Regions from separate parts of the Shewanella sp. SM101 genome, predicted to be linked through region 1. Evidence: predicted binding sites of a transcription regulator. Region 1 holds the regulator's gene; each other region holds the start of a gene.
What was found. Region 1 encodes ArgR, which controls arginine synthesis, uptake and breakdown. Its sites were predicted from a motif close to ANTGAATANNTATTCANT; they were not measured.
Positions count from the first base shown of each region.

Region 2: the regulator ArgR is predicted to act here: its motif matches at 1,970-1,987, upstream of argC (N-acetyl-gamma-glutamyl-phosphate reductase).
Region 3: the regulator ArgR is predicted to act here: its motif matches at 1,565-1,582, upstream of argA (amino-acid N-acetyltransferase).
Region 4: the regulator ArgR is predicted to act here: its motif matches at 1,606-1,623, upstream of L5M38_RS07925 (YjiH family protein).

Region 1 covers NZ_JAKKRH010000003.1:8,811-16,469, forward strand. The annotation lists gene L5M38_RS02100 (UPF0149 family protein) at 1-462, opposite strand, end outside; gene L5M38_RS02105 (cell division protein ZapA) at 698-1,000, shown strand; RNA gene ssrS (6S RNA) at 1,118-1,298, shown strand; gene L5M38_RS02115 (5-formyltetrahydrofolate cyclo-ligase) at 1,308-2,006, shown strand; gene folM (dihydromonapterin reductase) at 2,210-2,950, opposite strand; gene L5M38_RS02125 (thiol-disulfide oxidoreductase DCC family protein) at 3,217-3,615, shown strand; gene mdh (malate dehydrogenase) at 3,712-4,647, opposite strand; gene argR (transcriptional regulator ArgR) at 4,942-5,412, shown strand; gene L5M38_RS02140 (NAD(P)-dependent oxidoreductase) at 5,560-6,192, opposite strand; gene L5M38_RS02145 (LysR family transcriptional regulator) at 6,299-7,201, shown strand; gene L5M38_RS02150 (Dyp-type peroxidase) at 7,275-7,659, opposite strand, start outside.
Region 2 covers NZ_JAKKRH010000013.1:107,121-114,779, reverse strand. The annotation lists gene ppc (phosphoenolpyruvate carboxylase) at 1-1,347, opposite strand, end outside; gene argC (N-acetyl-gamma-glutamyl-phosphate reductase) at 2,218-3,198, shown strand; gene argB (acetylglutamate kinase) at 3,230-4,012, shown strand; gene L5M38_RS09380 (ornithine carbamoyltransferase) at 4,025-4,930, shown strand; gene L5M38_RS09375 (argininosuccinate synthase) at 4,990-6,228, shown strand; gene argH (argininosuccinate lyase) at 6,337-7,659, shown strand, end outside.
Region 3 covers NZ_JAKKRH010000015.1:33,661-41,319, reverse strand. The annotation lists gene coaBC (bifunctional phosphopantothenoylcysteine decarboxylase/phosphopantothenate--cysteine ligase CoaBC) at 1-1, opposite strand, end outside; gene radC (RadC family protein) at 124-801, shown strand; gene rpmB (50S ribosomal protein L28) at 923-1,159, shown strand; gene rpmG (50S ribosomal protein L33) at 1,166-1,339, shown strand; gene argA (amino-acid N-acetyltransferase) at 1,662-2,981, shown strand; gene L5M38_RS10215 (PH domain-containing protein) at 3,101-3,619, shown strand; gene rarD (EamA family transporter RarD) at 3,669-4,553, opposite strand; gene L5M38_RS10205 (thioesterase family protein) at 4,759-5,223, opposite strand; gene recQ (DNA helicase RecQ) at 5,551-7,374, shown strand; gene L5M38_RS10195 (diguanylate cyclase domain-containing protein) at 7,356-7,659, opposite strand, start outside.
Region 4 covers NZ_JAKKRH010000011.1:43,194-50,852, forward strand. The annotation lists gene L5M38_RS07925 (YjiH family protein) at 166-1,524, opposite strand; gene L5M38_RS07930 (hypothetical protein) at 2,231-2,944, shown strand; gene L5M38_RS07935 (U32 family peptidase) at 2,981-3,868, opposite strand; gene L5M38_RS07940 (peptidase U32 family protein) at 3,906-4,916, opposite strand; gene L5M38_RS07945 (SCP2 domain-containing protein) at 5,055-5,588, shown strand; gene L5M38_RS07950 (S8 family peptidase) at 5,698-7,587, opposite strand.

The sequences.
Region 1 (7,659 bases):
TTCGGATTCTTCATCGTCGGCAACATCAAATTCCACTTGGGCAATTTCCGCCAAGTCTTTGATCACTTCACGTACTTCTGCCGAGGCTTGATTCAGTTTCGGCTGAATAATCGCCATGCCAGTCAAAAAACTCTGGGTCCACAGGGACAAGGCTTCAACACGTTGGCTGAGCGGCTCTTCTTCTTCGGGCAACAGCGGCATGAAACCAAATTCAAAATCCACTAAACGCGTCACTGAATCGTTAAACAAATCACACACTAATTGGTGCAACTGTGCTGGCAAAGGTTGACCATCGTTCATCAGGTCGAATAAAGGCTTGATCCAAGTGTCGCCAGTTTGCTCTACACCACCGCAGATTAAACCGACTAAAGCACCGTGAACTTCTACCGGATGCTGGCCGATTTCAGCCGCATCTAAGGCGAGTTTTAAGCTGTCGATACGTAACGAAGGAGGGGTTGCCATATCAGATCCCAATAAGATTTTTCCAGCAGCAATGCTAGCAGAGATAAAGACTTGAACCAATACTGAATCCCAATAATGGCGAAATCGGCCACGCCCTGATAAAAAACTATCCAACTGCTCACACAAACAGCAAACAAAACCGTCAAAGACCAATCCATTTGCGGCTTACCTTGCACTTTTAAGATCAGCCCTATATAGTCCGCCCTAAGAGGCTAACGAAAGGATCACCCGCGACATGAGTAACAGTGCTGTTGAAATTACCCTACTTGGGCGCACCTACTCTATCGCTTGCCCGAAAGGTCAAGAGGATGCCTTACGTACGGTAGCGTTAGGAGTTGAACAACAACTCAGTGCGTTAAAAACCCGAACCAATAGCCTAAGCCGTGAAGAAATTGCGATTATGGCGGCGCTGAATATTGGGCACGAGTTGTTCCAAGAAAAGCAAAAAAATAAGCACTATATGCAACAGATGGACGACAGGATCAGCTTGCTGCAGTCGACCCTCGAAAGTGCCTTAGTTGAGCGTTCAACTAAATAGATTTAAACTGTGCACCTTAGTGATTTAACACTCATTGAGTTAAACCAACTGACGCACAGTGAATGGCTAAACTTGCTTATTTAAATAAACCAATGCTTTAGCGATTCAATACCGTTTTGCTCCCTGGGATGCATGCCAACTGGTAATGTCCCTGTGCCGATAATTTTTATCTCAGGGTGAATGCTTTACTGACATTGTGCATGCTCGGCTTGTACCGAGAAGCCTTAGGAGGTAATCATTTACCCGCCTTGAACCTACGGTTCAAGGGCTACACCGGTAGCGGCATTCTGGGGAGCATCTTAATTCTATGTCTACATCTTCCAAACTTTCTCATTTGAATACCCAAAGCGACACGGCGCACCTTGCCGTAGAAGTCGCTGATGCCGTAGATGTCGCAAACTATGCGGCAAATATCGCACTCCATACAAAAGAAAGCCGCAATCTGTTACGCAAAACCATTCGCACCGCCCGTAAATCTCTCTCCGAAATAGAACAAACCCAAGCAAGTTTAAACGCCTGCCAGCGAATGCTCGATGCATTGCAGGCCAACAAAGCGCAACATGTGGCATTATATCTCACCCATGATGGCGAACTCGCCACGCCACCGCTGATCGCTGCGCTGTGGCAAATGGGCATAAACACCTATCTGCCTAGGTTACATCCCTTCAATGCCGGACAATTGTTATTCCTGCATTACACCGCAGACACCCCCATGCAGGCGAATCAATTCGGCATCTTAGAACCTAAATTAGATGTGCGCGCCATTATCCCAGTGACAGAATTAGATGTTGTTATCACACCATTAGTGGCGTTTGATTTAATGGGCAATCGCATGGGCATGGGCGGCGGTTATTACGATAGGACGCTGGCGAACTGGCAGCTTAAGGGTAAACCTTTGCCTATGGGTTACGCCCACGACTGTCAGCAAGTGACGAGTTTACCCTGCGAGTATTGGGATGTGCCTTTACCGTTCATCATCACCCCAAGTCGGGTACTGACATTTTGAAAAAGAAGGATCTAGAAGCTAGGGCGCTTCGCTGCTAGAAAAAGCAGAGCGTTGCTCCATAACTGCTCCTGCACTCTTTTTATTAAAGAGTTCTACCTCCTACATCTGACCACTATGGAGGGTGAAAATGTCATATTTGGTATGAAACAAAATAGATCATGCAGTCGTTCGCTCCTTCTAGAATCTAGATTCTAGAACCATCTCTACCTTAAATGCCGGCCGCCGTCGACATTATGGCAACGACCGGTGACGTAGTGGCTATTCAGCAGATATTCCACTAAGTCGATAATTTCTTCATTCCCCGCCTCTTTCGGCAACAGCGCTTTGGTTAAGGTTTTTTGCTGATAGGCAGCGTCATCACCCGCATTAAATAGGATCATCGCTGGCGCAATCGAATTCACTTTGACCTCAGGCGCAAATTTGGCGGCAAAGGATAGCGTCATATTATGCAGCGCGGCTTTACTGGCGGCATAGGCGATATGCTTCTGACTGCCCTTCTCTGCCACATAGTCAGTAATATGAATCACATCACTGCCGCCGATTTCATCGCCAGCACGTAGCTGCGCCTCTAAGGCCAAGTTCAACTGATAGGGCACGCTCACATGCACTTGCATCATCCGCTGCAGCACTTCACTCATTGTAAAAGTGGCACTCTTTAAAGGCTCATTCTTTGTAAGCACAGGATCAGGCTGCCAGTCTGAGGCATTGTGAATAATGGCGCGAATTTGCGGCAATTTAGCTAACTCAGCAATTAAGGATCTCACTTGGACATCATCATAAAAATCGCAGGGATACAGGGTCGCACCTAAGGCGTTCAGCTCATCAATGCTAGCGTAATGGCTGCGATAAGTACCAATCACGCGCTGACCTTGGGCGAGAAAATGTTTGGCTAAGGCGTAACCTATGCGCTTACCCACGCCTGTGATAATGATGGGAGATGTCATACCTATCCTTTTGAGTCGTTATTTGTCAGGCTTTACCTTGTTCACTTAAAAATCAGCAATCAAGTTAAACTGATGAATAACCAAGATGTTACTGCACTCGTTTAAATTTAACCTAATAAAAAGCCGAATGAGATGCGGATCCGTTCTACAATCGCTTCGATCTAAAACCCTTTTTTCTGCGTATAGGGTAGAAGAAAACCAAGCTTAAGTACTCAAGCCAAGAGCTTAGACCAAGTATTGTGATCAAGTCATCAGAGGTAATACCGATGGAACTGCGGATTTTTTACGATGGGAATTGTCCATTATGTAGCGCCGAAATGCGTCAACTGAAAGCGCGCGATCCGAAGAACTTGATTGCGCTTGAGGATTTAAATGCGCCAGACTTTAGTGAGCGCTTCAGCCATATCGATAGAGACTACGCCAATACGATTCTCCATGGCGAAACCGCAACGGGCGAAGTGTTACTCGGGTTAGATGTCACTTGTAAAGCGTGGGCACTGACAGGGACGCGCGCTTGGATCCAACTATTACGCCTGCCCGTGATTAAAACTGTCGCCGATTGGTGCTATCTCAGATTCGCAAAACACAGATATCGCATCTCTTATTTACTGACGGGCAAAGCCCGCTGCGACGATAATTGCCAAATTCCCACTAAGCGCCGCTGAATTAGCTTGGTAAAGTGTAAAACCCAGGCATAAAAAAAACGGAGCTCAATGGCTCCGTTTTTAATTCCTCATAATCTAAAAAGATTATCCGAAATATTATTTAACGAAATCAACGCCTAGTTTGATATCGCCTTTTAGCGTATCTAACATAGAATCACGAGCGTTAGCTTCGAATGCACTCACTTCACCGTAAGGCAGTACTTTTTCAATACCGTTTTTGCCTAACAGCACAGGTTGTGCGAAGAATTCAGCATGCTCGCTGCCGCCGTCAACATAGGCGCATTCAACAATGTTAGCTTCGCCTTGCAGACCACGAACCAGAGACAGACCGAAACGGCAAGCCGCTTGACCCATAGACAGAGTCGCGCTACCGCCACCGGCTTTAGCTTCAACCACTTCTGTACCCGCGTTTTGGATGCGAGTCGTCAGACTTGCCACTTCTTCGTCAGTGAAAGTCGCGCCTTCAACTTGAGACAGTAATGGCAGAATGGTCACGCCGCTGTGGCCGCCGATCACATTCACTTTAACGTCAGCAACGTTCAGGCCTTTTAATTCGGCGATGAAAGTTTCAGAACGGATCACGTCTAGAGTCGTGATACCGAACAGACGGTTTTTATCGTAAACACCCGCTTTTTTCATCACTTCTGCAGCGATAGCTACAGTCGTGTTAACTGGGTTAGTGATAATGCCAACCAAAGCCGTAGGGCAAGTTGCCGCTACTTTTTCGATCAGGTTGCGAACGATACCGGCATTGATATTGAACAGATCTGAACGATCCATACCAGGCTTACGTGCAACACCAGCAGAAATTAGAACAACGTCAGCACCCACTAGGGCAGGCGTTGGATCTTCACCAGCAAAACCTTTGATTTCAACAGCAGTTGGAATGTGGCTCAAGTCAACCGCAACACCCGGAGTTACCGGTGCGATATCATATAGAGACAATTGTGAACCCGCAGGCAATTGAGTTTTTAACAGTAGGGCAAGAGCCTGGCCGATACCACCAGCAGCACCAAGTACAGCAACTTTCATAGTTATCTCCGTTATTTCTCGGATATGTGTGACATGGATCTAATTTGCGTTGGCGTCACATTACTGGAATGTCACAACAATTTCAATTATCCCTTAGTCGTGGGGCAAAAGAATTCCGGAATAACGTAGAAGCAATGTAGAACAATTACTCAAATTGGGATTTTTACGCCCCCTACAAACGCTTAACCACTGAGAGCTAGTGAATTTTTATTCAACCAATCTGGTTATTTGTTGACAATTTTTCTAAAAATATTCAAAATGGGCCTGTTTTTTTGAATAACGAATAATAATATTATGCAAACGACCAAGAATCAGGATGACCTTGTTAGAATTTTTAAGTCGATTTTAAAAGAAGAGCGCTTTGGCTCTCAGAGTGAAATCGTCACCGCCTTGCAAGCTGAAGGCTTTGGTAATATTAACCAATCAAAAGTGTCACGCATGCTCAGCAAGTTCGGCGCAGTGCGGACTCGCAACGCTAAGCAAGAGATGGTGTATTGCTTACCAGCCGAATTAGGCGTACCCACCGCGGGTAGCCCACTGAAGAATTTGGTACTCGACGTCGATCACAACCAAGCGATGATCGTCGTGCGAACTAGCCCAGGTGCCGCGCAGCTGATTGCCCGTTTATTGGATTCTATTGGTAAACCAGAAGGCATTTTGGGTACGATTGCCGGTGATGACACTATCTTTATTTGCCCATCGAGCATCCAAGATATCGCCGATACCTTAGAAACCATCAAATCTTTATTCAATTACGCAGAATAAAAAAACAGGTCAGTGAGCTGACCTGTTCTATTTTATCTGTACATTTTGAAGTGCAATATAGCGCTGGTTATTTGGCCATTGTCCCGATTACGTTACACATTCCAGCACAATATCTAACTCACAATCTCTAACTCAACTATAACGATATCAGTAAGCCACACTGATGCGCTGGTTTGGGTGAGCGCCCTTTTCGGCTTCATCTACCATGGCTTTTGCGTAATCGGTTACAGAGATACGGCTTTGACCATTAGCATCGGTAAAGAAGCTGTCGCCACCAAGGCGATATGGACCTTCACTCTCGCCAGGATAAATCTCAGCGGCTGGGCTCACAAAGGTCCAATTAATTGCAGTTTGCGCCGCACGGAATACCTGCAAGGCTTCACCCTGAGCTAACGCCTCATCTTTATATGCAGCGGGAAAATCTGGGCTAGAAACCAAAGTCACCCCCGGTGCCACTTCTAAACTCCCAGCACCACCGACCCACAATAAACGTGGCACGTTAGCGTTAGGCAGCACATCCAGTAAATGCTGAACCGTACTCGCCACTAGACCATGATTTTGTTGGGCGCGGCCACCAACGGCGGCAATCACGACATCTACGCCAGCAAAGGTATCGGCGACCAATGGCTGCTCTAAATCCACGGCACGTACTGCCACATCAGCCACGGATAACTTGCTTGGGTCACGCACTAACGCTGTCACTTGATGTCCACGACTCTGTGCTTCTTTTAAAATTGCACCACCGATCCAACCCGTTGCACCTAAAATTGCGATTTTCATTTCATTGTCTCACTCAGATGATTTACATTGGATCCAGTTTACTTGCAGTTTTTCACCTAATAAACATCAATAATTGAGCATGATTGTTTCAATATAGGATACTAATGTGGATAAAATTGCCGCAATACGCAGTTTCGTCGAAGTAGCAAACTGTGGCAGCTTTACCAAAGCTGCCGAACATTTAGACCTCAGCCGCCTGCAGGTTTCCCGTCATATTCAAGAAGTGGAGCAGTGGTTGAGTTTACGCTTATTACACCGCACCACGCGCAGCGCCAGCTTGACTTTGCAGGGTGAGGAAGCGCTACAATTTTGCCAGCGGATCTTAAGTGAAGTTGCTGCCATGGAGAGTCGTGCCCACAGCCATAACAGTGAACTGGTAGGCAATATTCGTATCGCTACGCCTATTGGTCTTGGGCAGCACAGTCTATTTGATGTCGTCGATCGCTTTATTAAAATTCATCCTAAGGTCAACATTCAACTGGTGATGTCGGACAGTTTTGCGCAATTGGTAGATGAAAGAGTCGACGTGGCGCTACGTTATACCGAGCAGCCCGATGAGAATCTCATAGCTCGGCGTTTGATGACCATAGATGCGGTACTTTGCGCGGCGCCGAGCTATCTTGATAGCGCAACGCCACTCCTCGAACCCATTGATCTACTGGCCCACAACTGCCTCATACACTCAGCGCAACAAAACTGGCCTTTTCTAAAAGAACTGCAAGCCGAGCACGTCAAAGTTACAGGGAATCTTAGGGCTAACGATATGGGAGTGTTGGTCAGTGCGGCGCTACGTGGACATGGCATAGTGCGTTTACCCTGTGACTTGGCTAACCAGTACCTTGCCAGTGGTCAGCTCAAAGAAGTCCTACCTGAATTTACGACACCAGGCCAAACCCTGTGGGCAGTGTATTTGTCCCGCAGTTATCAGCAAAATCTAGTGCGCGCCTTTATCGATTTCACCGCCCTGCAATGGCAGCTCGATATCAAAAAATGGGTTCCCGCGCATTAGCATAAAAAAACGCACTTAGGCGTTAGCTTAAGTGCGTCTCGATTGATACTAATTCGGCTTGATTATAGAAAGCTTATTCGTCGAACTGCAGCATAAAATCCAATGCAGGGGCAAAGAAAGATGAACCTGTCATCGCCTTAGTAAAATGCATCAAGTGATCATGATTGCCTTCGCCATCACCAAACATCATGCTATGCAGCATCTTTTCAAAATGTTCTGGCGTGCGGCAGTTAGAGATAAACATTAATCCCTGCTCCTTCAGCGAACCATAGGGCATACTCTGACGCAGGATCTCCATTGACTTACCAGCGGCATCTTTAAGATTAACGCGCTTAATATGGCTGGTCAGTGGCTTATCTTCAGATTCATACTCGATATTATCTTGCTTAGTACGACCGATTATATCCTCTTGTTTTTTAACTGGTAACCTATGCCACTTACTTAAGTTATGGGCATAT
Region 2 (7,659 bases), on a different contig from region 1:
TGGGATCAGTGGACGGCGGTTGCTGAGTTCTCGTAATAAGAAGGCTTGTTTCTCGGTTTCATCCCAATGATTGAAATCACCCATGCCGAGATAGCGGGTTAACTCGGCGAGCACATCGCTGTGACGGCTGGCATCTTGGCGAATATCGAGTCTGAGCATATGAATGCCAAAACAGGCGAGACGACGGAGAATATCGAGCAATAAACCGTTAGCGATTAAGCGCATACCGCAGTCGGTTAAACTCTTATAGAGCATTTCTAACGGCGCTTTGAGATCGCTTTCTTGCCAAATCAGGCTCGACTTATCGACTTCAGGATTGTGGCCTTCGATGCGCGCATTTAAATAATCTATGGTATCGCGCAGTCTTTGTCGAAGTGAGCGCAGCACATGGCGGTATGGCTCGCAGCTGTTATTGGTATAAGCCTTTAACTCATCATTGGCTTCTTCCATCGACAGCTCGCCAACCAGCAGCACGATATCTTTTAAGAATAATCTGGCGGCAGCATGGCGGTTACGGTCGAGCACCTCTTGGGTGACTTTTGCGGTAACAAACGGGTTGCCATCGCGATCGCCGCCCATCCAGCTTGAAAAGCGCACTGGCGCGATATCAATCGGTAATTGCTGCCCTGTGCGTTGCTGCACTCGGTCGTTAAGTTGTCTTAAGAAGTCAGGCACCGCATGCCAGAGTGACTCTTCAATGGTGGATAATCCCCAGCGGGCTTCATCCACTGGAGTGGGGCGCTCGCGGCGGATCTCATTGGTGTGCCATATTTGCGCGATTAATTGGCGCAGGCGCAGATTGATCTGTTGACGTTCTCTATCCGACAGTTGGTCGTTTTCTTGCTCTGTTAAGCAGTCGACAATGGCGGCGTATTTTTGGATCAGGGTGCGACGGGAAATTTCAGTGGGGTGCGCTGTTAGCACCAGATCGATATCCAGTGTTTTTAGACAGTCGAGCATTTTAGCTTGGTCGACACGACCATTGAGCATGCGGCCTAGGAGTTGTTCCACTGGGTCTGGTACGCAGACAAGTTCGTCGCAATTACGACTAATAGTATGAAATTGCTCGGATAAGTTAGCTAAGTTAAGAAATTGGTTAAAAGCTTTTGCAAAAGGGACTAATTCTTCGTCTGGCAAAGCTGTCAGTAACTCGAGCATTTGCTCTCTGGCGGCTTGATCGCCTCGGCGTGAGTCTTTGGCAAGCTTACGGATCTGTTCAACCTTCTCAAGAAAAGAGTCCCCAAGATGGGTACGCATAGTATCGCCAAGGATTTGGCCTAACATACTCACGTTCGATCTTAATGACGCATACATATCTGTCATATTGTCTGCCGCGTTTACTGACATAGTTACTCCGAATAGAAAAACATAAAAATCCGCTGTGTATATACCCAAACAACCTGAAGATGCAGGATTCAGCGGGAGTTTAACGCACTTTAGGCAAGGCAGTTATTTGCAGGCCTAGCGGGCTAAGTTAAAAATAACCAACGCAGCATAAAGTGCGTTAAAACCCGCCGGGACGGAGCACCTAGGGCACTCCACTTCCGTGTTGCATCAATTTAAAAGGTGGCCGACATTCTTTCATTGATGCGCCTTGAATTGAAGCACCCTAGGCGCTCTGAAACTCGTATCTTCAGGTAGCTTGGGTATATAGCCCGTTAGCACAATACCTATCACTTGGGGCTATGGTCAACAGCGGAACATATAACTTATACGACTGACTTATCTTATATGCAATCAATCCAAATAATTGTTGAGGAATATTCAATAGATATGCGAACTAACGCAATATTTTTTGATAATTAGCGCAAGTGAATATGAAGTGCATCATTTTCAGCTTTGCGGTTATGTATCTTAGCTGTTAATAAAAAGGACGGATTTAAGCCCTGATAGCTGCATTATTAACGAGTTAGCTGAATAGTAACGGCGCGCTAAGCTTTAGGAGTGTACAGGAAAAACAAAAATAAATTAAAAATATATATTCACATATATTGCATAAGTAGATCTTTGTGGTAGTCTAGCCAGCAGTTGAGATGAGTCACCCTCTGTGACCTGTAGAGCGAATATCATGATGCAAAGCATTAACCTGACAGTGAATAAAATAACAACCTATTACGATTTCCTGCGACGATAGTCTTGTCATCATAGATATGCGCGGTTGCGTGTAAGCTATTCATCTATTCTTTAAGTTTCTTTGATTCGGTTTATAAAATACATATGAAAAACATCGCCATTATTGGTGCCAGTGGTTACACAGGCGCACAGCTCACAGCTTTAATCCATGCCGAAGCAGGATTGACGATTCAGGGCTTGTATGTTTCTGAAAACAGTTTAGATAAAGGTAAACCTTTAGCGGATTTGTATCCGGTTTATAGTCATATTTCTTTATCTCTCTCGCCCTTAACCGATGAGGCTAAGGCAAAAATCGTTGCCGAAGCCGATGCCGTGGTGTTAGCGACTGAGCACTCGGTGAGCCTGCATTTAGCGGCTTGGTTTTATAGCCAAGGGTTAGCGGTATTCGATTTAAGCGGTGCTTATCGTTTTAGCGATGTGGCGCAATATCCGAAGTGGTATGGCTTTGAGCATGAATATCCTGAAGTTTTAGCCAAAGCCGTGTATGGCCTTGCCGAATGGAACGCTAAAGAAATCGCTGCGACTAAGATGATTGCCGTGCCAGGTTGTTATCCAACTGCATCACTTACTGCCTTAAAGCCGCTAGCGAGTTTACTGACATCGGCTTATCCGGTTATCAATGCCGTGAGCGGCGTAACAGGGGCGGGCCGTAAAGCGCAGTTACACACCAGTTTTTGTGAAGTGAGCCTGACACCTTACGGCGTATTAGGCCACAGACATCAACCCGAGATCGCCACTCAGCTTGGTCAAGAAGTGATATTTACCCCGCACCTTGGTAACTTTAAGCGTGGCATTTTAGCGACCATTACCGTACAGCTAAAACCGGGCACAACGACTGCCGATGTGGCCGCGGCCTATAGCGTGTATGACAAGGCGCCATTGGTCACCGTGAAGCACAATCAGTTCCCGAAAGTAGACGATGTGGTGCTGACACCTAACTGCCACTTAGGTTGGAAGTTTGATGAGAATAGCGGTTACTTAGTGGTAGCCAGTGCCATCGATAACTTGATGAAAGGTGCTGCAAGCCAAGCGCTGCAATGCATAAAGATTCATTTTAACCTTTAATTGTTCATCCTTATTTAAGAGAGTCGTCAAGATGTCTACAAACAACTCAGTATTAGTGCTTAAAGTGGGCGGCGCGCTGCTGCAATGTGAAATGGGGATGGCGCGATTGATGGATACGGCTGCGGCTATGTTAGCCAATGGTCAGAAAGTGTTGATGGTACATGGCGGCGGCTGTCTGGTGGATGAGCAGTTAGCAGCCAACGGCATGGAAACCGTCAAGTTAGAAGGTTTACGTGTGACTCCGCCCGAGCAAATGCCGATTATTGCCGGCGCACTTGCGGGCACTTCGAACAAAATCCTTCAAGGCGCAGCGACTAAGGCTGGCATTGTGAGTGTGGGCATGAGCCTCGCCGATGGCAATACTGTTTCGGCTAAGATTAAAGATGAGCGTTTAGGCTTAGTGGGCGAAGTCACACCAAACGATGGCACTTATCTTAAGTTTATCCTCGAGCAAGGTTGGATGCCGATTTGTAGCTCCATCGCCATGATGGACGATGGCCAAATGCTTAACGTCAATGCAGACCAAGCGGCAACGGCATTAGCCAAATTAGTGGGCGGCAAGTTAGTGCTACTGTCGGATGTTTCTGGGGTGCTTGATGGTAAAGGCCAGCTCATCCACAGTTTAAATGGCAAGCAGATAGCAGACCTTGTTAAGCAAGGTGTGATCGAAAAAGGAATGAAGGTCAAAGTTGAAGCTGCGCTCGAAGTCGCACAGTGGATGGGGCAGGCGGTACAAGTTGCCTCGTGGCGTGATGCAAGCCAATTAATCGCATTAGCAAAAGGTGAAGCCGTAGGAACACAAATCCAACCATAAGTGGAGTAGGTTATGAAGCATTTACTATCGATAAAAGACTTAACCCAGAAGCAGTTACAGGATCTAATTGCCTTGGCAAAAACGATTAAAGCCAATCCGGCTGAGTATCGTCATGCGCTGGATGGCAAGAGTGTGGTGATGTTATTTGAAAAGCCCTCACTTAGAACACGCGTTAGCTTTGATATCGGTATTAATAAGCTCGGTGGCCACTGTTTATACCTAGACCAGCAAAATGGTGAACTGGGAAAACGGGAATCGGTTGCTGACTTTGCTTCTAACCTGTCATGTTGGGCCGACGCAATTGTGGCGAGAACCTATTCACACACCACTATCGAACAATTAGCCGAGTTCGGCTCAGTGCCCGTGATCAATGCGCTGTCGGATCTTTATCATCCTTGCCAAGCCTTAGCTGACTTTTTAACCCTCGCCGAGCAGTTTGAGGATGTCAGTAAAGCTAAATTAGCTTATGTTGGTGATGGTAATAATGTCACTAACTCGCTGATGTACTGTGCGGCTATTCTCGGTGCCACCATGACAGTGATCTGCCCTGCGGGTCACTTTCCTGATGGCTACGTAGTGGCAGAAGTGCAAGAGCTCGCCAAACGATATGGCGGCAAGATAGTGCTGACCTCAGATATCGATGCGATTGAAGGTCACGACGCTATTTATACTGATACTTGGATTTCAATGGGCGATCCAACGCCTTTGTCGGATATCAAAGCGAAGTTTGCACCATACCAAGTAAACAAAGCTTTGATGGCGAAAGCGGGCGCTAACTTCTTTATGCATTGTTTGCCCGCCCACCGTGGTGTAGAAGTAACAGATGAAGTGATGGACGGTGCAGGATCCTTAATTCTGCAACAAGCCGAAAATCGGATGCATGCCCAAAATGCGGTACTGGTAACCTTATTTAGTTAAATTAACCCTGTTTAGCAGCCTGTTTTCTCCCTGAGAGAAACGAGTCATAGGAATTTAAGATGTCTATCGAGATAAAAAATACTGGCGTGAAAAAAGTGGTTTTAGCCTATTCAGGTGGTCTAGATACCTCTGCCATTATTCCTTGGTTAAAAGAAAACTACGATAACTGCGAAATCATCGCATTCTGCGCCGACGTCGGCCAAGGCGAAGAAGAGCTGGTTGGCTTGACTGAAAAAGCTTTAGCTTCAGGTGCTTCTGAATGTCATATCGTCGATCTAAAAGAAGAATTCGTTAAAGACTATATCTACCCAACGATTGCGAGCGGTGCGATTTACGAAGGCACTTATTTACTCGGTACGTCAATGGCGCGTCCTATCATTGCTAAAGCGCAGGTTGAAGTGGCTCGTAAAGTGGGCGCCGATGCTCTGTGTCACGGTTGTACCGGCAAAGGTAACGACCAAGTGCGTTTCGAAGGTTGCTTCGCCGCATTAGCACCTGATTTAAAAGTGATTGCACCATGGCGTGAATGGACTATGCAGAGCCGTGAAGATCTACTGGCCTATTTAGCTGAACGTGACATCAAGACGTCAGCGTCAGCGACTAAAATCTATAGCCGTGATGCCAACGCTTTCCATATTTCCCATGAAGGTGGTGAGTTAGAAGATCCATGGAACGAGCCAAGCAAAGGCGTATGGACACTGACTGCCGATCCTGAAGATGCACCGAACAAGCCTGAATATGTGTCGCTAGAAGTAGAACATGGCCGTATCACTAAAGTGAATGGTGAAGCCCTAACGCCTTATGCTGCACTGATGACATTAAACGCCATTGCTGCGCCACACGGTGTGGGTCGTATCGACATTACCGAAAACCGTTTAGTCGGTATGAAGTCTCGCGGTTGTTACGAAACACCCGGCGGCACTGTGATGTTCGCAGCACTACGTGCGATTGAAGAGCTTGTACTCGACAAGACTAGCCGTAACTGGCGTGAGCAAGTTGCCGCACAAATGGCGCATTTAGTGTATGACGGCCGTTGGTTCACGCCACTGTGTAAGTCATTGCTGGCAGCATCTGAGTCACTGGCTGAATCAGTGAACGGTGAAGTTGTGGTTAAACTCTACAAAGGCCAAGCGAGCGCAGTGAAGAAACGTTCACCTAACAGCTTGTACTCTGAAGCGTTTGCCACCTTTGGTGAAGATCAAGTGTACGATCAAAAACATGCCGAAGGCTTTATCCGCCTGTACTCATTGGCGAGCCGCATCCGCGCACTCAACGCTAACGATGTAAAGTCTAAGTAATAGGTCGTGTAAAAGGGCGCCTAGCGCCCTTTTTTGTTTTTAGGTTTTGATTTAGTTTTTGATTCAGATGAGTCGATTTCAAATAAGCAGTGAGTAAGGGGAGTTAGCATGGCTTTATGGGGTGGAAGATTTCAGGGCGAAACGAGCGCGCTATTCAAATTATTCAACGATTCGTTACCTGTGGATTATCGCTTGTTCGAACAGGATGTGGTCGGCTCCATTGCTTGGGCGGATGCGATCGCCAGCGTGGGAATTATCTCGGCAACTGAATGCCGCGACTTGAAAAAAGCGCTTAATGACTTACTAGTGGAAGTAAAGGGCGAACCGGCGATTATTCTTGCCTCGGGCGCCGAAGATATTCACAGTTTCGTCGAGTCGGCCTTGATTGCCAAAGTGGGCGATCTCGGTAAGAAATTGCACACTGGTCGTAGCCGTAACGATCAAGTTGCCACCGATTTAAAGCTTTGGTGTCAATCCGAAGGCAAAGCATTACTCGCGCGCCTTCACAGCTTACATGCTGAATTACTGGCGTTGGCAGAACGTGAGTTTGATGCGGTAATGCCGGGTTATACTCACTTGCAGCGCGCGCAACCTGTGACATTTGGCCACTGGTGTTTAGCGTATGTGGAAATGACTGAGCGGGATATCAGCCGTTTAAGCGATGCGTTAACTCGCGCGAATACCTGTCCATTAGGTTCTGGAGCATTAGCAGGCACTGCTTATAAAATAGATAGACATGCACTGGCTGCTGCGCTTAATTTTGCCTCGCCAACGCTCAATAGTTTAGACAGTGTGTCAGACAGAGACCACGTGGTAGAACTTTGCTCAACGGCATCGATCAGCATGATGCACTTGAGCCGTATGGCCGAAGATCTGATCTTCTTTAACTCGGGTGAGGCAAATTTTATTTCCCTGAGTGATGAAGTAACTTCGGGTTCATCCCTGATGCCACAGAAGAAAAATCCAGACGCATTAGAGCTTATCCGTGGCAAAACTGGCCGGGTTTATGGCAGCTTAGTGGGCATTCTCACTACGATGAAAGCGCTACCTTTGGCGTACAACAAAGATATGCAGGAAGATAAAGAAGGCCTGTTTGACGTGGTCGATAGTTGGGCAATTTGCCTCGATATGGCGGCGTTAGTGTTGTCAGGTTTGAAGGTCAATCGCCCTAATGCGCTGTTAGCGGCACAGCAAGGTTATGCAAATTCTACTGAGCTTGCGGATTATCTCGTGTCTAAAGGCATGCCTTTCCGTGAGGCGCACCATGTTGTGGGTGAAGTCGTGGTTGCTGCGATAGCGAAGCAAATTCCGCTTGAGGATTTCTCCTTGGCCGAATTAAAAACTTTTGCCGCTATCATTGAAGATGATGTCTATCCAAACCTGACTATTGAAGCTTGTTTAGCGAAACGTGACGTGCTCGGTGGTACTGCA
Region 3 (7,659 bases), on a different contig from region 1:
TCCGAGATAGAAATAATGCCAGCAACAATATCACAAAGTGGTGAATTTTAGTGACTATCCCAGTTCAAAAAATCTCGTCCATACTCAGTAAAGTGAAAATATGTGAGATGACAGGGAGGTCACATGGGGATTAAAGATTGGCCTGAGGGCGAAGGTCCCAGAGATAAACTGTTACAAAAAGGAGCTGCGCATCTCTCGGATGCTGAATTACTGGCAGTATTGCTGCGTAACGGTTTAGCTGGATTAAACGCGGTTGACCTTGCTAGGTCGCTTATTTGCGAGTTTGGCGGCCTCAGAAACCTGCTCTGTGCCCCAAGAAATCAGGTGTGTCGACTTCCGGGCGTAGGACCTGTAAAATACGCCCAGCTTCAAGCTGCGGCCGAATTAGCGCGGCGTGTAGCGCAGGAAAATCTGCAAAGAGGTCAGGTTTTGACAAATCCCGATTTAACTCGGGACTATTTAATGCGACAATTGGCCGATCGCTCCTATGAAGTGTTCGCAGTTTTACTGCTGGATAGCCAGCATAGAGTGATTCAATTTGTCGAATTATTCCGCGGCACAATAGACTCAGCCTCAGTATATCCACGTGAAGTGGTGAGCTTAGTGCTGGAGAAAAAGGCCGCAGCAGTTATAGTTTGTCATAATCATCCGTCTGGTATTGCCGAGCCCAGTCAGGCTGACCGACGAATAACTGAGCGATTAAAAAATGCGTTAGCAACCATAGACGTATCCTTGTTGGACCATATGGTTGTAGGTGATCGAGAGATAGTTTCTTTTGCAGAACGAGGCTGGATTAATTAATCTAACACTTGATCTTCACTCTGTGATCGTGTATAAAATGCGCCCTCTTTGTGCCTCGGGCGACGGCCATACGAGGCACATTAATGCTCGAGCGTTAAAATTGTTTTTGGAGAAGATTGACATGTCAAGAGTATGCCAAGTTACTGGCAAGAAGCCGATGGTTGGTAACAACCGTTCGCATGCAAAAAACGCGACCCGTCGTCGTTTTTTACCTAACCTACAAAACCACCGTTTTTGGTTAGAAGAAGAAAAGCGTTTCGTACAGTTACGTGTATCTACTAAAGGTATCCGTCTGATCGACAAAAAAGGTATCGAAGTTGTTGTTGCTGAACTTCGTGCCCGTGGCGAGAAGGTATAATAGATCATGGCTAAAGCTAAAGGTAATCGTGAGAAGATCAAATTAGTTTCTACAGCTAAGACTGGTCACTTCTACACAACTGAAAAAAACAAGCGTAACATGCCTGAAAAAATGGAAATCAAAAAATTTGATCCAGTTATTCGTCAGCACGTTATCTACAAAGAAGCCAAAATCAAGTAATCCTTGGTTAGTGTTTCGAGAAAAGCCCCTTATTTAAGGGGCTTTTTTTTGCATTTTTTTAGTGGCTAGTCATCAAGTTGAGATAATTGCCTTGCAAACTGATGCCGCTGAATCATCCCCTGTGAAGTTAAAAAAGTGTGAACACTTGCTGAAAATATAAAATAGTGCGGTTCTAAGCACTTTAAATCATCAAATCTGCACTTTAGTGAGAATAAATTCTTTATATGTGAATTAAAATGCAATACCATACGCGAAAGTTAGCGATTCATTCCTGGTGTGTCATAGTGACGCTGCCAGCTCAAAAATGAGGTGTAAATAACGCGTGCGTACCACTGAACTGGTTGATGGATTTCGTCATTCTGCCCCCTATGTTAATGCTCACAGAGGTAAAACTTTTGTGGTCATGCTGGGTGGTGAAGCTTTGGCTCAAAATCAATTCCGCGCCATCTTAAATGATGTCGCCCTGCTGCACAGTTTAGGGATCAAAGTGGTGTTGGTATATGGCGCTAGGCCGCAGATTGATGCTGCATTAGCCGCCAACGGTATTGCGCCTGCCTACCACGACGGTGTGCGTATCACGGATGAAGATTCGCTCAAAGTGATTAAGCAAGTTGCGGGTGCACTGCAATTTGATATCACAGCGCGTTTATCCATGAGTTTAAGTAATACGCCGATGCAAGGTGCGCAAATTAACTTAGTGAGCGGCAACTTTGTGATTGCTCAACCACTGGGTGTGGATAATGGTGTGGATTTTTGCCTGAGTGGCAAAGTGCGTCGTATTGATGTGCAAGGCTTAAAACGTCAGTTAGATAATCACTGCATCGTATTGATGGGGCCTATTGCTGCTTCGGTTACTGGTGAAAGCTTTAATCTCACCGCCGAGGAAATCGCGACTCAAGTGGCAATTAAGCTCAAAGCAGACAAGATGATCGGCTTTAGCTCACAGAACGGTATTCTCGATCGCAATGGCGATGTAATTGCCGAGTTGATGCCAAATGATGCGCAAAACATCATGAACAAGCTGGCCGAGCAAGGTTCTGCTTGTGTTGGCACTATGGCGTTTCTCAAAGCCAGTATCGATGCTTGCCGCAATGGTGTGCCACGTTGTCATTTAGTTAGCTACCTTGAAGATGGTGCTTTACTACAAGAGCTGTTTTCCCGCGAAGGGATTGGTACACAAATCGTCACTGAGAGTGCTGAGCGTTTACGCTGTGCGTCGATCGCCGATATTGGCGGTGTGTTGAACCTTATTCGTCCATTGGAGGAACAAGGCATTCTGGTGCGTCGTAGTCGTGAGCAGCTTGAGATTGAAATCGAACAGTTCATGTTGATTGAGCGCGACGGTTTAGTGATTGGTTGCGCTGCGCTCTATCCTTTTGAAGAGGACAATGCGGGTGAGTTTGCTTGTTTAGTGGTGCATCCCGATTATCGCGATGCCGATAGAGGGAGCTTACTGCTGAAGAACATTATCAATCAGGCCAGAAACCGTGGTTATTCACGCTTATTTGCATTGACAACTCGGAGCATTCACTGGTTCTTAGAGCATGGTTTTGTGATTGAAGATGTTGAAGCACTGCCACAGAAGAAGAAGCAGTTGTATAACTATCAACGCCGCTCAAAAATTCTCGCGCTCGATCTTTAAGCCGTTCTAAATCAATCCAATCAATGCCAGCCTAGTACTCATATTAGCGCTGGCATTTTTATTGACATAATATGTCTTTGTTGGCAGATTAAAGCTTCACTGCACGGGAGATACTGCCAATGAGTCCTCAATTTTTTGAACTCGCCCCTTTAACCCAAACCTCTATCTTCAGCTTTATCGTCTTATTGCTCGGTTTAGCGGGTATCTTACTGATGTTATGGCTAAAAAATATGCCTAAGATAGCGAAGTCAGCGAGTTTAGGTATATTGCTGGTGATGATGGGCGGATTTTCTTGGGTCTTCTATCAATCAAATAGCGCCGAATTAGTGTTAACCGATACAGAGCTCACATTGGATGTTCCCTTCTATAAAGTGCAGTTATCCCGCGTGGATTTATTGTCCGCCGAGGCACGCATAGTCGATTTGCAACAAGAGGCAGATTTAACGCCGAGCTTTAAAATCAACGGTATAGGCATGCCAGGATTTCAATTGGGCTGGTTTAATCTACAGGGGAAAGGCAGGGCATTTTTGGCGATAACAGATAAATCGCAGTTAGTGTTAGTGCCAACGACTAAAGGCTACAGTTTATTACTGACAGTACCGCAAGGGAGTGAGTTTTTAGCACAGTTACAGAAGTAATCATCATATGTCATCACTTCTGCCACTGTGTTTATCGGCGTGATAATGTTTACGCCGTTTTGCGTTTATAGGCCATATCTAAGGTAAAGACGAGCAGCGCGCTCCAGATAAAGCCGAAGGTCACGCCTTTTTCGGCATCGAAGGGCTCATTGAACAGACTCACCGCGAGGATGAACATAATACTCGGGCCAATATATTGGAAAAAGCCGAGCATAGACAATGGAATACGTACCGCTGCCCCTGCAAAACACAGTAAAGGAATGGTAGTCACTATCCCTGCCGCCATTAACATCAGATTCAGTTGCCAATCATTAGTCAGCATGCTCGCTGTGGCTGTGTCTAAGGTTGCGAGGAGATAAATCAGCGCTACCGGTAATAACACTGCGGTTTCGACCAATAATCCGGCCTTAGCATCCACATTGACCTTTTTTCGCAGTAGCGCATAGAAACCAAAGGTGCCCGCGAGTGCCAGTGAGACGATGGGAATTGAGCCAAAAGAGATTAACTGGATCAATACGCCAGCGCTGGCGAGTGAAACCGCAAACCATTGCAGTTTACGCAATCTTTCGCCTAGAAATAACATACCGAGTAAGACGTTGAGTAAAGGATTGATGAAGTAACCTAGGCTGGCATCGAGCATGTGATCGTTATTTACCGCCCAGATAAATAGTAGCCAGTTTCCCGCGATCAGTATGGAAGTAATGGTGAGAACCATCAACTGTTTAGGCTGTTTAAACAGTAAGCGTAAGCGAGAAAAACCACCGATAAACTGCATAATGATCAGCATAAACACGAATGACCAAATCACTCGATGGAGCAAAATTTCGGTGGCGGAAACATGGTTGAGTAATTTGAAATATAAAGGTGCAAAACCCCACATACAGTAAGCACTGACGGCAAGTAGGATCCCTTTGCGGTATTCAAGATCTGGCATGAGACATCTTCGAAGAACAACAAGGTGGCGATTGTAGGTGTGTCTGACCGCTGACTCAAGGGCATCGCCGTGTTCTTTTCGTTACAGAATATCTCCGCAAAAGATTGAATGGACAATTAAAGTCAGTAAACATCCTGTTAATCAAGACGTTTACCTTAGTCAGTTTTGAGCCCTAAGGCAGTAATACACATCTAAATTTAACCGCCTAACCCACCATATAAGTCCCTGTTCCAAAAGCGATATGCGTGCCTTGCTCATTATGTAGTTCCATGCGGCATACTGAAACTCTATTACCCGCACGAATGACGCTGCCCGTCCCCGTAAAGGTGAGGCCGCGTCCCGGCCGCAGATAATCGACGCGCATATCAATCGTCCCTAAAGTTTGGAGGCGTTGTTGTAATTCTTCAATCGTCCAATCTTCACGGCTTGCGACCAGTCCTGCAAATGCGGTAAGTCCGCCGACCACATCTAGTACTGTAGCTGTGACACCGCCGTGGAGGATCTGTTGATGGATATTGCCAATAAGTTCTGGTTTCATATTGATGACCACTTCGACACCGTCGACATCGTAACGTTTGATATCGAGCCCGAGTAGATTATGGAAAGGGACATGTTGATCAAATACTGCTGCGACTCTTCTCAAAGCTTCGGCTTGGATTGGGCTGGTCATTTTGGGGTCCTTGTCACTGAGTGACGGTATTAGGCGTAATTGGATTTGTTATCAACACTGAGATAAACAAAGTGCGGCTTAGAGCAATTAATCTACAGTGAAGCTTACGGCTAATGCAACTCCGTCGCTAAAATGACGACACCGTTTCGGCAGTTTTTAAAGTATTTTACCCCGCGTTCGTTATTTTTGGCTTAGCCCACTAGGGTTAAAATAGCTGCAATCGTGGTGAATTGCCTCGTCTAAAGCGCTTTAAATTACCGTTGAATCCTGCATTTTGAACTAGTTTGGGTATAGAATAGGCCCCCTCACTTTTGACATAGAAGATCCATGGAAAAGCTCGTACTCGACACGCATGATGATCCGCTCTCGCAACGCCTCGCGCAGGTGTTTGGTTACCGTGACTTTAGGGACGGTCAGCGGGAGGTGATAGAACGTGTCTGCGGCGGGCAAGATTGCTTAGTGATCATGCCGACGGGCGGCGGTAAGAGTCTGTGTTATCAGTTACCTGCCTTGATGATGAATGGCATCACTATTGTCGTATCTCCATTGATTTCTTTGATGAAAGATCAAGTCGATAGCTTGTTGCAAACCGGTGTTGCGGCGGCTTATCTCAATTCTTCATTGCCGCGAGAGCAGAGCGCCGAAGTATTAAGGCAGCTGCGCCACGGTGAGTTAAAACTGCTTTATGTGTCACCTGAGCGTTTATTAACCGCTGATTTTATTGAGCGAATGCAGTCGCTCCAGCTGGCGATGTTTGCCATCGATGAGGCGCATTGTATTAGCCAGTGGGGTCATGATTTCCGCCCTGAATATGCGGCGCTCGGCCAGTTAAAGCAACTCTTCCCCTATGTGCCTATGATGGCGCTGACAGCAACGGCGGATCAGGCGACTCGGCAGAGTATTTGCGAGCGACTTGGGATTGACCCGTTCCGTTTACTCTCTAGTTTCGACAGGCCTAATATTCGCTACACAGTGGCGGAAAAGCTCAATGCTGCGAATCAGTTACGGCATTTTTTAACCCATCAAAATGGCACCAACGGGATTATTTACTGTAGTAGTCGTCGCCGTGTCGACGAGGTTGCCGATCGTTTATGTCTGCAAGGCTTTAATGCTAAGGCCTATCATGCGGGAATGACGCAGGAAGACCGTGGCGCAGTGCAAGATAGTTTCCTTAAAGATCAAATCGATATCGTTGTCGCCACTGTGGCTTTCGGTATGGGGATCAATAAATCGAATGTGCGCTTTGTGGTGCATTACGATATTCCTAAAAGTATCGAAGCCTATTATCAGGAAACGGGCCGAGCCGGCCGTGATGGGCTTGATGCCGAGGCCTTTATGTTGTTTGATCCTGCCGATATTGGCCGGGTGCGACATTTGATTGAACAGTCTGAGCCCGGGCCGCAGCAGCAAGTCGAATTCCATAAACTCAATACCATGGCGGCGTTTGCTGAGGCGCAAACCTGCCGTCGCCAAGTGTTGCTGCATTACTTTGATGAGAGCGCACTAGAGCCCTGTGGCAACTGCGATATTTGCCTCGATCCGCCTAAGCGTTATAACGGCACCGAAGATGCACAAAAGGTGTTGTCATGTATTTTCCGGTTAGGGCAGCGTTTTGGTATTAATCACTTGATTGAAGTGTTGCGCGGCTCGAAAGGCGCCCCGATTGTTGACCGAGGCCATGACAAACTCACGACTTGGGGGATTGGTAAAGACAAGAGCCATGAGTATTGGTTGAGCGTGATCCGTCAATTGATCCACTTGGGACTGGCGAGTCAGGATGTGACGCGAGGTTCATCTATAACCTTAAACCCATCGGCACGACCTGTACTCAAAGGTGAGGTGGCGTTAATGCTCGCCGAACCTCGCATTCAGTTAACGACCACAAAACGTAAGGTGAGCCAGTCTAAGGCGCCGCTGAATTACGACCGTAAGCTGTTCGCGCGACTCAAGTTACTGCGAAGAACCATAGCTGAGCAGCAGGATGTGCCGCCGTATTTAGTATTTAACGATGCGACGCTGGCGGAAATGGCGGCCATGATGCCGACCAGTGCAGGGGAAATGCTCGCCGTTAACGGGGTAGGCGAGCGTAAACTGAGTCGTTTCGGCGACGCTTTTCTCGATGAAATCGCGGCTTATTTAGCGGGAGAATAATGGTTTGGATTATTCTCACTGATTTTAACCTTGCCCAATTGATTGATACTGGCGCGCTTAATTAAAGACTCTAAGGTATCAAACTGTTGCATTGCCGCGATACCAATATTGACCTTGCTTGAACCCTGCCAAGGCTGAATGCAAGCAACCAACTGACTAACGACTCTTTTAGCACCAGTTGCCGAGGTATGCGGCAGGATAATGACAATTTCATCCATCGAATATCGGATTAACTTATCTTGCTCCCGTAGTCTGTGTTGTAGCTCATCCTGTAAGAGAGGTAGG
Region 4 (7,659 bases), on a different contig from region 1:
TAACTATCTTTTGTCCAAAAGTGAGTTGTGTGGTGTCGAGTGGAGATTGTACGATTAAGTCACGCGATATAATCAAAACTGTCAGTTCGTGTATGAGTTACTACAAAAAAGGGGAGTCAGTTAACCTGACTCCCCTTTTAGCTGAGCTATTGTTGCCGTTAGCTTTTAGAACAATAAATGGGCTACACCTGCGATAACAGGCAGTGTCACTAAGGTGCGTAGAATAAACACTACGAAAAGCTCAACGAAGTTGACGGGGATTTTACTGCCGATAAGCAGTGCACCGACTTCACTCATATAGATCAACTGAGTCACAGATAAGGCTGCAATTACAAAGCGGGTCATATCTGATTCAATTGAGCTGGCAAGGATTGACGGAATAAACATATCCGCAAAACCGACTACGATTGTTTTAGAGGCTTCAGTGGCTTCTGGAATATGCAGTAATTCGAGTAATGGAATAAACGGCATACCCAGATAGTTAAATATGGGCGTGTGCTCGGCAATAATCAGTGCCAGCGTACCAATGGCCATTACCACAGGAATAATACCAAACACCATATCGACAACGTTTTTAATACCTTCATTTAAGACCGCTTTTATGCCACCAGCACTGGCGGCTTTTTCTAAGGCTTTATCAAAGCCCCAAGATAAGGCGCCATGTCCAGCGGGGATCAGCTCATCATCTGGCATGCGTGGTGTGTCATCTATGTAGTTGTCTTTCTTCCACGATAATGGTGGCAACTTAGGCACAATCACAGCGGCGGCAAAACCCGCGAGGCACACAGTCAAATAAAAGGGCACAAACATATGCTCTAACTTAACTTGTGAGATCACCACTAAGCTGAAGGTAATCGATACCGCCGAGAAGGTTGTACCAATAACTGCGGCTTCTCTCTGGGTATAAAAACGGGCTTCGTATTGTTTGCTGGTCAGCAAAATACCGACACTGCCATCACCTAACCATGAGGCCATACAATCGATAGCGCTACGACCCGGTAGATTGAACACGGGACGCATCACTTTCGTTAAGAGTGTGCCAAAGAGCTCGAGTAGGCCGAAGTTCAGCAGCAGCGGCAGTAACATACCTGCAAAGATAAATACCGAGAACAACACAGGTAATAAGTCGTTTAAGACTAATGCGCCAGTGCTCGAGGAGTTGATGATCTCTGGACCTAAACCTAAGTAAGTCAGTACGATAAACACTGCACTTAAGATCCGAGTCGTCAACCACATAGGGCTGACATTCAATAAACCATTAAGGAAGTGATTTTGTGTAACGAATGTGGGCTTAAACACTTTTGACAGCAAAGAGGCCAGCGCCGTAGTCACAACAATAATAGTCACAATGAGGGTTAGCACACCGCTCAATGCGCCTTGCAGTGCTTTAGATATGATAGCGATAGGAATTGTGATCGCATCGTTGTAGCTGATAGGGGTCATAAATAACAACAGACCAATCAGCGAAGGGACGATAAAGGTGAGTATCGTCTTAATGTTTCGGTTTTTATTTTCAGTAGCCAATGTTGTACACCTTAAAGTACGAGTCGTACATGGTAAATTTGAATAAATAGCCGCACGTAACAAGCTGTCGACGCTAATTAAGGTGCATTTAAATTCAACTCAAAAACGAGAATGGGGAAGATTACTCGCTTAGCTTCTCTATGTAAAACGATTCGCTAGTTAGTTTGATATAAGCAGCAAAACAGCATAGTTATTTTACTTTAGTTGTCGATAAATTAAGAGTGGTTATATTGGCTTGCATTACTGTAAAAGCATTATTAAACATGGCCTTAACATCATTTGCCTTAGGTGGGTTAACGACTGGTTAATTACTTGTTTACTGATGTGTGTGAAACTATCTAGATGTTATTTCTGCACAAAAAAACATCAGCAACTTTAGCGCTACCGCTATGTTGGCTGGTTTTCTGTTCGATTTGAAAGTGCAATAGAGATAACTCTGGCTATATAGCGTTGGCGAGAACCTGTTGTGCATATCGCGGTAATGTTAAGGAGCCTTGGGCACTAGGACACATTTTTATGCGATAAGCCTTTAAATCGACTTATCTCTAAAAGTGACCTTCTCCATTATCTTGATGCTTTTGTGATTGACTAAAAAGTCGCAAATAACGATGAAAGTAAAAATATTATTCATAAAGCGGATACCCGCCGCTTTAAATCTTCTCATTTCCATGTAAGTTAGTATTACTCCCATCCAGCTCTAGTATTCATGATCGCAAAAGTACAGAAGGTTACGATTAAAGGCGGCTCAACACTGGCCATTAAGTTTGGTTTTTTGGGGATCTTTGGGCTTTTAATTGGCATTGTTATTACTGTTTTGGGGTTCGATGATTCTGAATTCCATCGCTTCAATTTTTTGAATCACACCCTAAGTGAATTAGGGACTTATGGTCATTCGTCTTTCGCTGTCATTCTTAACGGTGGATTGTTTTTTGGCAGTTTAAGCCTCGTTTTCTATTGTTTGTCTTCTTTGCAGCAGGTGACTTCTTGCTGGGGATACCCTTTCTTTATCAGTTTGGCTCTCACTTTTCTGGCTTTAGCGAGCGTGGGATTATTTCCGGTGAACGTGTATCACTTGCATGTTCTTGGGCTGAAATGGTTTTTCTATCTGGGGAGTTTGAGTGCGATCTTCTATTTAGCCTTGGTCTGTTTCGGCAAGTCTAACTTTGGCCGTTGGACTGGGTTGTTGGCGTTAATAGTCTTATGTAGCATGTTGACGTTTCTGTATGCACCACAGCTCAATTTAGGTTTGACCGAAGGTGATAGACCGTTTTATCAGGAGATGGTATTGCAACTGCCGCGTCCTACTTTGTGGTGGCCAGCCCTACTAGAATGGATTGGACTGGGAAGTTTATTATGTTGGACAAGTGTGCTGCTTTTTAGCCAGTTAAGCTTCAGCCAAGATCCCAAAATCATTGGCTGAGTTATCTTTAAATTTAGGCTTATCTTCAGCTTTAGGCTATGGATTCACATGCACAGCAAGGCCCGCTTCACCAAACCAATAACCGTTGCACTGGGTTGTACCAAGTTTGCTATTCATCGAAAAATCCTGAGTATTTTTAGTCGCTTGAATCGTATCGACCAAAGCATTGGCTTTAGTGATGCAGTCAAGACTACTGGGTGATACTCGAAACACATCGACCCCCATTTGTGTCATTACCGCTATTTCACTGCGTAAATCTAAACAGCTAGCGGATTGGGTTTGAATTCCATTGAGCCTGAGTAAAGGCTGCTGCTCTTGGGTTTGCGCGAGTAGTCCTTTACTGTATTCACGGCACACCGTTTCGCAATGATCTTTCGTGAGCTGTTTGTGTCTAGCGGTAAAGCAGCGCGCCGAATGGGCGAGTGGTAAATAGCCGTGGCCGAGCACTTCCACCTCAAATGATGGCTGCTCTTGAATCACTTGTTGTAACCAAGCCTTAGATAGCTCCACTGGCATCACAAATCTTTGCATTCCAAACCGCTGCAAAATGTCTAAACTGGCGCGATTGTAGTTATTGATACTCGCGCCGCAGACAAAGGGCAACTTATGCTCTTTAGCAAGATACACTGCCGCCATATCGTTTGCTTCGACGATAAATTCACCGTTATCGACCTGGCGTTTGAGCTCAGTATATTCAGATGGCGCTTCGATTAAGGCGAGCGTCGAAAGCACGACTTCTTTACCCGCCTGCTTGAGCATTTGCGCCAGCTCTAGATAATCGCCCCACTTGAGTTCGCGTCTGCGGCTACAAACCGCCTCACCTAAATACACTAAGGGAATTTGACTGGCGGCGACTTGCTGGTAAAAGTCAGCGACTTGCTGTTTCTGCCAGCAATACAACAGTGGTCCTAGGGAAATCTTCATAAGGTGTCCTTTGTCAATCTTGCTCTCTATTTACCTTTTATTGCCAATCGCGCTCGTAGGCGCCAAGCGTAGTGATCTGACCCTCGGATACTTTCGCTAGGGCTTGTTCCCAATGGGGTTGATTTTGGCTTTGTGAGTACAGCGCTGGATTATTTAGATAGGTGTCTATGGCTTGACGCCATACTCGAGTGACTTGTTCAACATAGGCTGGGCTGCGTTGACGTCCTTCGATTTTCAGCGACACTATGCCAGCTTTGGCTAGCTCTGGAAGTAAGCTTAAGGTATTCAAACTGGTTGGTGATTCGAGTAAATATTGCGGCGAATCTTGATCTGCTGTGATGTAACGGCCTTTGCATACCACGGGATAACCCATTTGTTCGTCGAGGGCCGATTTATCAATTAACACATCGTTGAGCCGGGTTAATCTGTTCTGTCCTTCTTCTTGCCAGCGTACGTGTTTTGCTGGTGAACAAGATCCACCTGTGTTGGGCGATTGGCCCGTTACATAGGATGACAGCTGGCAACGCCCTTCGGCCATAATGCACAGACTACCAAAGGCGAATACTTCCAAATCCACTGGGCTGACTTTAGCAAGATCCCGTACTTGTTTCATGGATAACACCCGTGGCAATACTACTCGGGCGATGTTAAAGGCTTCCTTATAAAAGCTCAGCGCACCCAGATTGGTTGCACTGGCCTGCACCGATAAATGCAGTGGCAGGTTTGGATAGTGCCTATGGGCATAATCGAGTAAAGAAAGATCGGCGACAATTAATGCATCCATACCCAGTTTTGCCGCTAAATCGATAGCCTGATACCAACGATGCTCTTCACCGGGCTTTGGAAAAGTATTTAAGGTCAAAAAGATTTTCTTGCCGTGCTTTTGCGTCAGCTCAGTGGCTTCTTGCAATTTTGCGGGGGTGAAGTTTAATCCTGCAAACGAGCGCGCGTTGGTGTCGTCTTTTAACCCTAGATACACAGCGTCGGCTCCGGCATGTAATGCCGACTTTAGCGAGGCCAGATTTCCTGCTGGACACAACAGCTCCATAGTGATGCTCCCGATAAAATGATAGCCGCTGAGTGTAGGTAAGATTGAATGGCGATGAATTGATTTAAAACAGGTTTAAGATCATAAAATCCCGATAAACTGGGATATATCATGTTTTATTCTTGTAGGGTTCCCACCATGTCCGCTGTTTTTTTCGCAAAATTTGCTCAGCAACTTTTAGAGTTCACCCCAAAAGCCATCGGCTTTCCCCTTGCTAAGATGCCGTTTAGCCTCAAAGCAAAAGCCATCAGCCAATTGCTTGAACTCTTACTTGCCGAGCAAGCTGCTGACGATGAGCTTGGATTTTTGACGGATAAATGGGTCGCAATTCGAGTGGAAGATATAAACTTAGCCTTCGAAGTCAGTTTTAATGGAAAATGGCAAGTCAGAGAGCTCACGGATGCGCAGGTGACCTTTAGTGCCAACTCTGCTGAGCTAGTGTTAGTGGCGGCGGCGAAGGAAGATCCCGACACGCTATTCTTCCAGCGCAAGCTGAGTATTCAAGGTGATACTGAATTAGGGCTCGAAGTGAAAAATCTGCTGTTAAGTATCGAATTTGCCAGTATGCCTGCCCCAATTCGTCTTAGTGTTGAAAAGCTTGCCGCTGTGATTGAGCGTCTGCAAATTGAAGCGAAACCGACAATTATTCTCGCCAAATCCCCAAGCTTTTAACGTTATTTAGTGAGACTACACACTGCTAATTCCATAAAGAAGCCCGCTAAGTTGTTATCTTAGTGGGCTTATTTTTATTTAAACTTTATTGTATGGTTTGGTCAATGAGTTAGTAGCTTGCACTCAGTTGTAGTCCCGAGTAGCTCGAATAAGCGCGTAACATCACATGGTAAGTTCCCGCTTGAGTCACGGTAATCGAACAGCTTTCATTGTTCCCGTTTTTATAGGGACGGCAATCATAGCTGGTGGTCGTTGGGGTAGTGCCTGCTTTTACATACAGGTCAACATCTCCAGTTCCGCCACTGGTAGCAATGTTGAGTTGGCTATTGGCTGGAACCACTATCTTATACAGTTTCTCTGTTGCCGTTGCCCCGCTTAAATTCGTGACAGGTACGCCATTGGTTAAGCAGTTTGCATCGGTGCAGCTTCCGCCACCATTCAGGTTATAGCTGGCTGTCAGTTGGGCATTGGCGTAATTATTATAGCCTTGCACCATCACATACCATCGACCCGCCGTAGGTATGGTGAAGTTACAGCTCTCGTTGTTGCCATTTTGATAGGGGCGGCATTGGTAGCTTGTTGTCGTCGGTTTTTGCCCTTGGCTGACATAAATATCCGCATCACCAGAACCACCCGCTAGATTGATCCCTAAACTTGCCGCATTGACTGGGACATCGATGTAGTAATACGTCGCAGAACCTGTGGCACCACTGATTGCGACACCCACATTATTTTGCAGTGGTGTTTCATCGACGGGACAATTATTGCCACAGCCACCATCATCGCCTGCAAGTGAAAAGAGTAATTTATTGGGTGAACCTGTTTTCGCGTCTGTAACTTTATTTGACGTGGCGCGCGTCGTAAGTAAGTTTGTCACCTGTGCGGGAGAGAGATTTGGATTTTCATCTAAGTATAATGCGGCAACGCCTGCCACATGTGGCGCTGCCATTGAGGTACCACTTATGGTATTAGTCGCTGAATTCGAGTTATACCAAGCGGACGTAATGCTCGAACCTGGCGCATAGATATCAAGGCAAGTCCCGAAGTTAGAAAAACTTGAGCGGGAATCGTTACTGGTGGTTGAACCAACCGTGATGGCATTTATCGCCCGTGCGGGTGAGTAATTACAAGCGCTGCTGTTGTCGTTACCCGCCGCCACTACGAAAGTGACCCCTGCGGCAACTGCGGCATTGACTGCATCATCAGTTGCTTGGGAGGCGCCGCCTCCTAAACTCATGTTTGCGACGGCGGGGCCGGAAGCATTGTTTTTCACCCAGTTTATCCCTGCAATCACGCCAGAGTTACTGCCTGAACCTGAACAGTTGAGTACTCTGACGCCCACAAGATTGACGTTTTTAGCCACACCGTAAGTAGCGCCGCCAACAGTTCCTGCCACATGGGTACCATGGCCGTTACAGTCAGTCGCATCGTAATCATTATCCACAAAATCATAGCCACTGCTGGCGCGACCACCAAACTCATTGTGAGTATTAAGCACGCCAGTATCGATCACAAAGGCGGTTACACCAGAGCCGTCGAAATCCGTGTGATAGTTACTATCCAATGGCAAGTTTCGTTGATCGATTCTGTCTATGCCCCAGGTCGGACTCGGTTGATTGGCATTGGCTTCAACCATAGGCGTTACTGACATGATTTGATCTTGTTCTATGTATTTCACATTTGGATCTTTACGCAGTGCTTTAATCTGTTGGGCGCTGGCCTTGATGAGTACACCATTGAGCACATTGCCAAAGTTTTTCATCACAGTGACATCATATTGGTTGACTAAACTCTCGGCTTGTTTCGTCGCGAATTCAGCTATGGTGTTGTTATTACTTAGATTAAGAACGCTTGGGGTATTGAATACAACAATGTAAGTATCTTTGATGGCTTTAGATTGCGGGACACTTACCATACTCGCTTGGTATTCATTAGCGTTAACAGGGAAGTAAGCAAGTCCAGTTGCGACCGCGACTGCAATTAAATGTTTCTTATGCATGTTGAACTCCATTTTCTTTTTATGTCTCCACGGACTTCGAGACATAATTCAATGTAGAAGGTATTTTCAACC